DNA from 4 places in the Streptomyces sp. GbtcB7 genome. Region 1 is predicted to be linked to each of the others. Evidence: riboswitches for the same ligand, from Rfam matches in the RefSeq annotation. Region 1 holds a riboswitch; each other region holds the start of a gene.

Region 1 (2,195 bases):
TTCACCGTGGACCGCGACCAGTTCGACATGGGCTGGAACCAGATGGGCATGATCCGCGGCCTGACGACCGTCACCGGCACGCTCGTCTTCACCCGCGCCAAGGGCTGAGCCGACACGGCGCCGGGGCCCGGGCCCTACCGGCCCCGGCGTACGCGCTCAGCGCACCTTGCCGTGGAAGGCCGGGTGGGCGTCGAGCCGACGTACGTAGTCGCGGAGCCGACCGTACGGTGAGAGGGACTCCGTCGGGCCGAGTCGGGTCAGGCCCACCCAGAGGTCGACGTCCGCGGCCGTCAGCTCGTCGCCCAAGGCGTAGACGTGCGAGGCGAGTTGCCGGTCCAGCGACTGGAGTGCCGTCGTGCGCGCAAGCGGCGGCGCGGCGGGGGTGACGTCCCGGTCGAGGAGTTCGCGCAAGGCGTCGATGTCCGCGGTGAGGGCCGGTGGGTTCAGCCGTGGGAGGCGGGCGTCGCTCTGGCAGACCGGCAGTCCGGCGAGGTCACGCAGGATGTCCGGCGTGTGGTTGCTCACGATCCGTCCGCTCCAACGGTCGCACAGCGCGGGCGCGGTGAGCGGACCGTCGTAGTGGTGCCAGGTGGCCTCGTACGCGCCGCGCAGCGCGGCGAACGCGTCGGGTGTCTCGGCGGGAAGCGTCAGCAGCGTGGTGGCGACCGAGTCGTGGAGACCGAGCAGCTCCAGGGTGACCGAGATGCGCAGCGAGCGCGGACAGCCCTCGGCGAGGTACAGCTGATAGCGGTGCGGCGCCGGGTAGAAACCGCCGGCCAGGCCGACGCCGATGCGGCTGCGGATGCGGTGGGGGCGAGGGGCGGCGAGCGACACTGTCTTGGGCATGACTCTCCAGGGAACGTCGAAGCCCCCGCGACCCGTTGGGCGGCGGTGGCGGAACGGAGTGACTGCGCTGACGTACGGGCCGGTCCGGATCGTGGGACGTGCCCGACCGGACGGACCGCAGGGACCAGTACGCGCTGGACGGACCGCGTGGACCAGTACGGACGGACCGCCTGGACCAGTACGCGCTGGAGACCCGCTGCAGATCGATGTGCAGGCGCCTGGTCAGACCGTTCGTGCTCCTCCTGGCCATTCCCATCGCTCCCGTGTCCGGGGCTCGCGAAGAGGCGAGACCACGCTTGCCCCGCCGCACCGGCGGGACCCGGTCGTCACCCGGGGCACCCCGTCGCGGTGGAAGGGTTGCCTGTCAGCGGGCCGGGGCCGATAACCGCGTCGAACGGGAGAACCCGCACGACGGGCGCTGACAATCGTGACCGTCCCCGCCAGTCTCGGTGCGGTCCGCGGAGCCGTCAAGAAGGCATATGCGCGGTCTCACCACGTGGTCATTCCGGCCGGTGCGCGTTGACATTCGTTTGGGGCCATGCCTAACTTACGCCGCATCGGACCGGATCGATTCCGGTGCGTTCGAGGCCCAACGGGGCGGAATGGTGACGGTGAACGCGATGTACGCAGCTGACGGGACGACCGCTTCGCGGCGCCACGGCTGCCTCGCCACCGCACTGTGTTGTAGCTCCCGCGGCGCCCGCTGTCTCTGTCAGGGCTGACCGCTTCCGCCTTCCGCGGCGTTGAACGTCCGCACGGCTCGACCTCCCTCGCCCGCCACCCTGTTGGTGCGCTGTCGGTGAGCCTCCCCCTCCGTACCCCCTGACATCCGTCTGTCCCCGCGCGCACCGCCGTCGTACGGGCCGGCGGCGGTGTGTCCGCATTCGTTGGAGCCCTCCATGAGTGAATCCCTGGGCTCCGCCGTGCCGTTGAGCACGACGGAGCCCCGCCCGGCCGCGGCACAACGCGTGCTGCCCCTGCGCCACCCCGGCCGCTGGATCGCCTCGGCGATCGTGCTCGTCGTGGTCGCCCAGATCGTCCACGGGCTGGCGACCAACCCCTTCTTCCAGTGGGACCGGTTCCAGTACTGGTTCCTGCGTCCCACGATCCTCGACGGCCTGCTCATCACCCTCGAAGTGACGCTCTACAGCGCCGTGTTGGGCCTGCTCGGCGGCATCCTGCTCGCCCTGGCCCGACTCTCCAAAAGCCCCGTGCTGCGTGCGGTGAGCTGGGTCTACATCTGGCTGTTCCGCTCCGTGCCGCTCATCGTCGTCCTGCTCTTCCTCTACAACTTCAGCGCGCTCTACAGGACGCTGAGCCTCGGCGTCCCCTTCGGCCCCGCCTTCCTC
Region 2 (2,195 bases), on a different contig from region 1:
CCGTGCCGGCCACCGCATCCAGGGTCTTGAGCCCGTCCCCGGTGTTCAGGACCACGGTCGTCAGACTCGGGTCGAGCAGCCCGTTCTCGATCAGCTTCTTGGTGACACCCACGGTCACCCCACCCGCCGTCTCCGCAAAGATCCCCTCCGTACGCGCGAGCAACTTGATCGCATCGACGACCTGCTCGTCGTTCACATCCTCCACGGCCCCACCCGTGCGCCGCGCGATGTCCAGCACGTACGGCCCGTCGGCCGGGTTGCCGATGGCGAGCGACTTGGCGATGGTGTTCGGCTTCTGGGGCCGTACGACGTCGTGGCCGGCCTTGTAGGCGACGGACACCGGCGAGCAGCCCTCGGCCTGGGCACCGAAGATCTTGTACGGCTTGTCCTCGACCAGTCCGAGCTTGATCAGCTCCTGAAGACCCTTGTCGATCTTCGTGAGCTGGGAGCCGGAGGCGATGGGGATCACCAGCTGGTCGGGGAGCTTCCACCCCAGCTGCTCGCAGATCTCGTACGCGAGGGTCTTGGAGCCCTCCGCGTAGTACGGCCGCAGGTTGACGTTGACGAAGCCCCAGCCCTCGCCGGCCGGGTCGCCGATCAGCTCGGAGCAGAAGCGGTTCACGTCGTCGTAGTTGCCCTCGATGCCGACGAGCTCGCCGCCGTAGATCGCGGCCATGACGACCTTGCCCTGCTCCAGGTCGTGCGGGATGAACACGCAGGAGCGGAAGCCGGCGCGGGCGGCGGCGGCGCCCACGGCGCCGGCGAGGTTGCCGGTGGAGGAGCAGGAAAGGGTCGTGAAGTCGAACGCGCGGGCGGCCTCGATGGCCTGGGCGACGACGCGGTCCTTGAAGGAGTGCGTCGGGTTGCCGGAGTCGTCCTTGACGAAGAGCTTGCCGGCCTCGACGCCCAGCTCGCGGGCGAGATTGTCGGCCTTGACCAGCTTGGTCCAGCCGGGGTTGATGTTCGGCTTGTCGGCGACGTCGGCCGGGACGGGGAGCAGCGGCGCGTAGCGCCAGATGTTCGCGGGGCCCGCTTCGATACGTGCCCGGAGCTCTTCGGTTTCGTAGGCCGAGAAGTCGTACGCGATCTCCAGCGGGCCGAAACACTCCTCGCAGGCGAAGACCGGGCCGAGCGGCACGCGGTGCCCGCACTCGCGGCAGGAAAGCGCGGCGGCGGGTCCGAGATCCACACCGACTACGGTGGTGGTGTCGCCCGCGACAGGGTTCGTGGTGCTTGCAACAGTCGAACTTGCAACAGTCTGCGCAGCCATGGAGGCGAGGCCCTTTCTCCTCATCTTCCTCACGACGCACTTCGCCGTGAGACGGATTTGGCACCTTCCCTAGCCGGGAGCCTCGCCACATCAATGTGACAGGAACCAGCTGGAGGGTTGCCGGGGCTTCATCGGGCCGTATCCCTCTGCCCCTCTGGATGAGCGGTATTCGGTTGTGTCGTGCGGGTGGTGCGGTGGTCCGCAAATGATCTACGACATGCGATGGTCATCCGCGTTGTTCAAGACTGTAACCGAAGGCCAGGACAGTTGAGATAGTCGTCCGAACCGCGAGATGGATCACACCGTGAGACACCGGGTGATCAGACAGTGAGGAGCCGCAGACTGTGCTGAAGGAAACTGAGCGCTGGCTGAGCAATCGCTCCTGGTCCGTGACCGATCGCCCGCTCCACAGACTCATGTCCGCCAAACGGGCCACGGGCTCCTCGGTGAGCGTCGTCCTGCCTGCGCTGAACGAGGAGGAGACGGTCGGCGAGATCGTCGCCATCATCCGCCACGACCTGATGCAGCAGGTGCCCCTCGTCGACGAGATCGTCGTCGTCGACTCGGGCTCGACCGACCGCACCTCGCAGGTGGCCGCCGCGGCGGGCGCGCGCGTGGTGCACCGGGACGAGATCCTGCCGCGCATCCCGACCGTGCCCGGCAAGGGCGAGGTGCTGTGGCGTTCCCTCCTCGTGACGAGCGGGGACATCGTCTGTTTCATCGACGCGGACCTGAAGGAGTTCTCCTCGGACTTCGTCTCCGGGATCGTGGGGCCGCTGCTCACCGAGCCCGGTGTGGACCTCGTCAAGGCGATGTACGACCGTCCGCTCGGCGGTGCGGCGGGGCAGGGCGGCCGGGTCACCGAACTCATGGCCCGCCCCCTCCTCAACATGCACTGGCCGCAGCTGGCCGGCTTCGTGCAGCC
Region 3 (2,195 bases), on a different contig from region 1:
ACACGTGCCAGCGCGCCCCGCACAAGGGGTCGGTCTCGTACGTCACCTCCGCGGGAAACCCGTCGACCCTGACCCGCTCGGCCGGCGGGCCGTCAAGAGTTCTTCCGAGGGTTCTGCCGCAGCGGGGACAGTGGTCCGGGGTCCGCATGGGGTACATGCCCATCGTCACCGCTCCTGTCGTACGCCGGTGCCTGTGGTCTTGGTGAGCGCCGCCCATCCACTCACGGCTGCGGTGTCGCCGTCGCACGACGACACACGCCATGCGTCGGGAGTCCAGGTGAAGATCGCGTCCTGGCCGAAACGCCGCCCCAGTTCGCGTGCCGCGCTGTCGCTCATGCCCGTGACGGCGACACTCTCCTCGACGTGCGTGCCGCGCGCGTCGCCTCCTGCCGCGGGCCACCAGGTGAGCCGCTGCCGGTTGAGCTCATCGATCAACAAGCTCTGAGCGTGGGCGTTGTACTCGGCAGAGGCGGTATGACCACGAGGATTCCAGGCCGTGATCACGTGAAGGGCGGTGTTGCCGGCCGGTTCCGGGAAGGATCCCTCGGCCGTGCCCGGCGAACGCGGTTCGACCCGTACGGTCCGGTCGTGGAAGTGGATGTCCACGACCGCGTGACGGTAGAGCTCCCAGTTCTGGGGCGCACCGGATGCGTCGGTGGTGTGCACAAGGGCCTCCTGTGGAACGAAGGACCCCCTTACACGCCGTGCAGGGAGATCGATGCCTGCCCCCATGGGCATGGGAGCACGGTGTGGCCCGGAAGGTCACCCGCACGGTGTGCGCGATGGCCGACCGGTGGCTTCCCCCGGCCGAGTTCGGCCGGGTCGACCGAGTCGCAAGGTGTCACGCATCGGATCCTGGAGCAAGGGGTTTCGGATCACGTTGCGAAGGCCGGTCAGGAGTGTTAATTTCCCGCTCGGTCACGAGTTCCAGCGCCAAGTCCCGGCTTGCTGGACGGCATCCCGTCCGTCGCGGATGTCCCCGGGGGACGGCCGATCGCCGCGCGTGGTGCGTGGTGAACCGCAGATCACCGGGGTGCGGACAGTGCGCTACCGGGGTCCTTCGACTCCGGGAGGCTGCCCGACCATGCCCGTTCCCTCCGAGACCGAGCCCGACCGCGCGGGCCTGCCGGTCATCGAACTCGCCGCCGCACGGGTGCTGTTCCGAACGGCCGAGGCGAGCGGCCTCGGTTCGCCAGGGACTGATGACCTCTTCGGCGAATGGCTCGACCGCGGCTTCGACATCGCCTTCTACCGCTCCGCGGACCGGCCTCTGCAAGCGCGTGCCGTCGAACAACGGGACGACGTGCCCGAGTGGCTGAGCAACAGCCGTATCGGCAAGGCCCCCTTGGAGGCAGTCTGTCTCAACCCGCGCCGGGATGCTCCCTCCCCGGGTGAGGAGCCCACCCCGGTGTCCCCAGAAGTCGAAGGGACCTCGGAACCCGAGGAGACCACCGAGTCCGCCGAGGGGACGGACACGTGCACCTGCGCGCATGGCGGCATGCCTGGCCTCTGTTGGGGACACGAAGCCGACAAAAGGCAGTACGCGAAGGTGGAGAACCAGGACGAGGACGACGAGGATGACGAGAACGATGACTGCGTCCTGGTGGTTGTGGACGACTTCGCCGAAGGGATGGCGAACGATCCGATCTACGACCTGAGTGACACACTTCCCCCCGACTTCGACAGGCGCTCGCTGCGGGGGCTCACCACCCTGATCGATATCGCCCAGGCGAGACTGGACAGGGAGGAAAGGACCACTGACGGGCCGTGGCAGCTCTGGTGGTCCTCCTGCGGCAGCGACGTCGCAGGGCCCCTGAACGCAACCGACGACACCGATTCCTCCAGTGCCGATTCGGACGAGGGAGTGGACGACGGCAGCTGCTATGTGTCCCTCCAGAACGACGACGACCACACCGTCGAGGTCATCAGGGCGCGCGGGGCGGAACAGCACGTGATGTACTCCGCGCCCGCCTGGGAGCCCGGCAGCGAGCCTCAGGTCCGTGATACTTCGGATGCGCTGCGGAGCCTCCTGGACCGGGTGACGGAACAGGTGCGCGAGGCCGGCTACACGGTGGCGGGCGACTGGACCGTCAACTGGTCACGCTGCTACGTGCTTCTGGCCAACCGGGACTACTGATGGCCATGGCCGCGCTGCCCTCCGCCGTCTGGTCCCGTTGGCGACGAATTCGGCAGTG
Region 4 (2,195 bases), on a different contig from region 1:
TCCGCACCAGCGGGTGGGCGCAGAAGAGACCGTCCCGCACCCCGATCCCGTACTCGGCGGACAGCGCGGCCGCGAAGTGCGAGCTGTTCCAGCCCTCGACGACGAACGAGATGACGCCGACGCGCGGGGCGTCGTCGCCGAAGAGCGACAGGACGCGGACCTCGGGCAGCTCGGCCAGACCGGCGCGGACGGCCCCGATCAGCTGCTCCTCGCGGGCGACGAGCCTGTCGAAACCGGCCTCGGTCAGCGCCTTGCAGGCGGAGGCGATGGAGTAGGCGCCGATCACGTTCGGCGAACCGGCCTCATGCCGGGCCGCGCTCTCGTGCCACTCCACGTCCACGCCGCCGTCCACCCGCCGCGTGACCTTGCGGCTGGCGCCGCCGCCCGCGAGATACGGCTCGGCCTCGCGCAGCCAGTCGGCGCGGCCCGCGAGCACGCCGGAGCCGAACGGCGCGTACAGCTTGTGCCCGGAGAAGGCGACCCAGTCGACGTCGAGGTCCCGCACCGACACCGGGTGGTGTGGGGCGAGCTGGGCGGCGTCCAGGACGATCCGGGCACCGTGCGCGTGCGCGGCGGCGGCCAGCTCGCGCACCGGCCACAGCTCGCCGGTGACGTTCGAGGCGCCGGTGACGCAGACGAGGGCCGGGCCGTGGGGGTCGCGGGCGGCGAGGGCCCGCTCCAGGGCCGTGACGGCCTCCTGCGGGGTGCGAGGCGCGTTGAGGTAGGTGACCTGGGCGTCCTTCCACGGCAGCAGCGAGGCGTGGTGTTCCGTCTCGAAGACGAACACCTGGCAGCCGGCCGGAAGGGTGGCGGCGAGCAGGTTGAGGGAGTCGGTGGTGGAGCGGGTGAAGACGACCTGGTCGTCGCCCCGGCAGTCGAGGAACTCCGCGACGGTCCTGCGGGCGTTCTCGAAGAGGTCGGTGGACAGCTGGGAGAGGTACCCGGCGCCGCGGTGCACGCTGCCGTAGTACGGGGCGTACGCGGCGACGTCGTCCCACACCCGCTGGAGGGCGGGGGCGCTGGCGGCGTAGTCGAGCGCGGCGTAGGTGACCTCACCGCCGGTCACGATCGGGACGGTGACATCTCGGCCCAGAACGGGCAGAGGGGCACAAACGGTCTGGTCGGCGGCAGCGGTGGAGACAGACATGGCGAGCTCCTGTGAGAGGCAGGCGGAATCGCTGCGCGGGCCGGGTGCACGGGGGTACGGGTGTGCGGCTGCACGGCTCGGCGCAGGGAGGAAAGGCAAAAGGGGTGTGCGGAGGCGGGGCTCTACGCCCTATCGCATTCGCTTGCTCACAGAAGGCTCCCTCGAACGACCAGGACCCCTGGGATTCTCGAGGGGTCCGCGCTTGCCGTAGACCTCGCTGCCTACGGCCTGGTCCTCACCCGGGGCACCCCGCCACGGACGGAGGGTTGCCGGACAGCCGGCCGGGGCCTGATGGCTGTCGCTCATGACCTGATACGGCATCCTGCCACAAGATCTTCCACCCGCAACCCGGCGTCCGTATACCGGGACGCCGAGTGGGAGGCGGCGCCACGTTTCCTCGCCCCCGCCGCCCCTACCCGTCCCATTCCTACCTGGGGGCTCCGCCCCCAGACCCCCAGAAGATCGCGCAGTTCCCCGCGCCCCTTCAGGGGCGCGGGGGACTGCGCGGGCAACCCTCACCGGCCCGCAGACGAACTACCAAGCTACGACTGGCTCGCAGCCACCCAGCGTTCCAGCGTTCGCTTCGCCGCCCCCGAGTCGATCGCCTCCGCCGCCTTCGCCATCCCGGCGCGGAGCTGGTCCGCGAGCGGCGCGTCGGTCGGGGACAGGGCGACGAGGGCCGCCGCGGAGTTCAGCAGCACAGCGTCCCGTACCGGCCCCGTCTCGCCGTTGAGCAGGCGACGGGCGACGTCCGCGTTGTAGGACGCGTCGGCGCCGCGCAGGGCCTCCACGGGGACGAGTTCGAGGCCGACGTCACGCGGGTCGAAGCGCTCCTCGGTGACCTTGCCGTCGCGGACGATCCAGACCCGGGACGTCGCGGTGGTGGTCAGCTCGTCCAGGCCGTCGTCGCCGCGGAAGACGAGCGAGGAGTTGCCGCGCTCGGCGAACACGCCCGCCACGATCGGCGCCATGCGCAGGTCCGCGACTCCGACGGCCTGTGCCTTCACCCGCGCCGGGTTCGTCAGCGGACCCAGCACGTTGAACGTGG

The links. A riboswitch is a leader RNA that binds a small molecule or an ion and turns the genes downstream of it on or off. The one in region 1 is predicted to bind S-adenosylmethionine.
Region 2: it holds a riboswitch for S-adenosylmethionine, as region 1 does, so the genes downstream of both, thrC (threonine synthase) here and KVT44_RS36645 (cell envelope biogenesis protein OmpA) in region 1, are expected to answer to the same signal.
Region 3: it holds a riboswitch for S-adenosylmethionine, as region 1 does, so the genes downstream of both, KVT44_RS21120 (hypothetical protein) here and KVT44_RS36645 (cell envelope biogenesis protein OmpA) in region 1, are expected to answer to the same signal.
Region 4: it holds a riboswitch for S-adenosylmethionine, as region 1 does, so the genes downstream of both, KVT44_RS41300 (aminotransferase class V-fold PLP-dependent enzyme) here and KVT44_RS36645 (cell envelope biogenesis protein OmpA) in region 1, are expected to answer to the same signal.

Annotation. Positions count from the first base shown of each region.
Region 1 is NZ_JAGXJM010000027.1:85,801-87,995, forward strand. Features, by position in the region: gene KVT44_RS36640 (YceI family protein) at 1-108, shown strand, start outside; gene KVT44_RS36645 (cell envelope biogenesis protein OmpA) at 157-846, opposite strand; SAM riboswitch class IV at 1,134-1,279, opposite strand; gene KVT44_RS36650 (amino acid ABC transporter permease) at 1,746-2,195, shown strand, end outside.
Region 2 is NZ_JAGXJM010000008.1:101,549-103,743, reverse strand. Features, by position in the region: gene thrC (threonine synthase) at 1-1,270, opposite strand, end outside; SAM riboswitch class I at 1,288-1,435, opposite strand; gene KVT44_RS15460 (glucosyl-3-phosphoglycerate synthase) at 1,615-2,195, shown strand, end outside.
Region 3 is NZ_JAGXJM010000012.1:153,138-155,332, reverse strand. Features, by position in the region: gene KVT44_RS21130 (hypothetical protein) at 1-163, opposite strand, end outside; gene KVT44_RS21125 (DUF3293 domain-containing protein) at 166-666, opposite strand; SAM riboswitch class IV at 917-1,027, shown strand; gene KVT44_RS21120 (hypothetical protein) at 1,085-2,137, shown strand.
Region 4 is NZ_JAGXJM010000034.1:35,633-37,827, reverse strand. Features, by position in the region: gene KVT44_RS41300 (aminotransferase class V-fold PLP-dependent enzyme) at 1-1,147, opposite strand, end outside; SAM riboswitch class IV at 1,341-1,457, opposite strand; gene trpD (anthranilate phosphoribosyltransferase) at 1,690-2,195, opposite strand, start outside.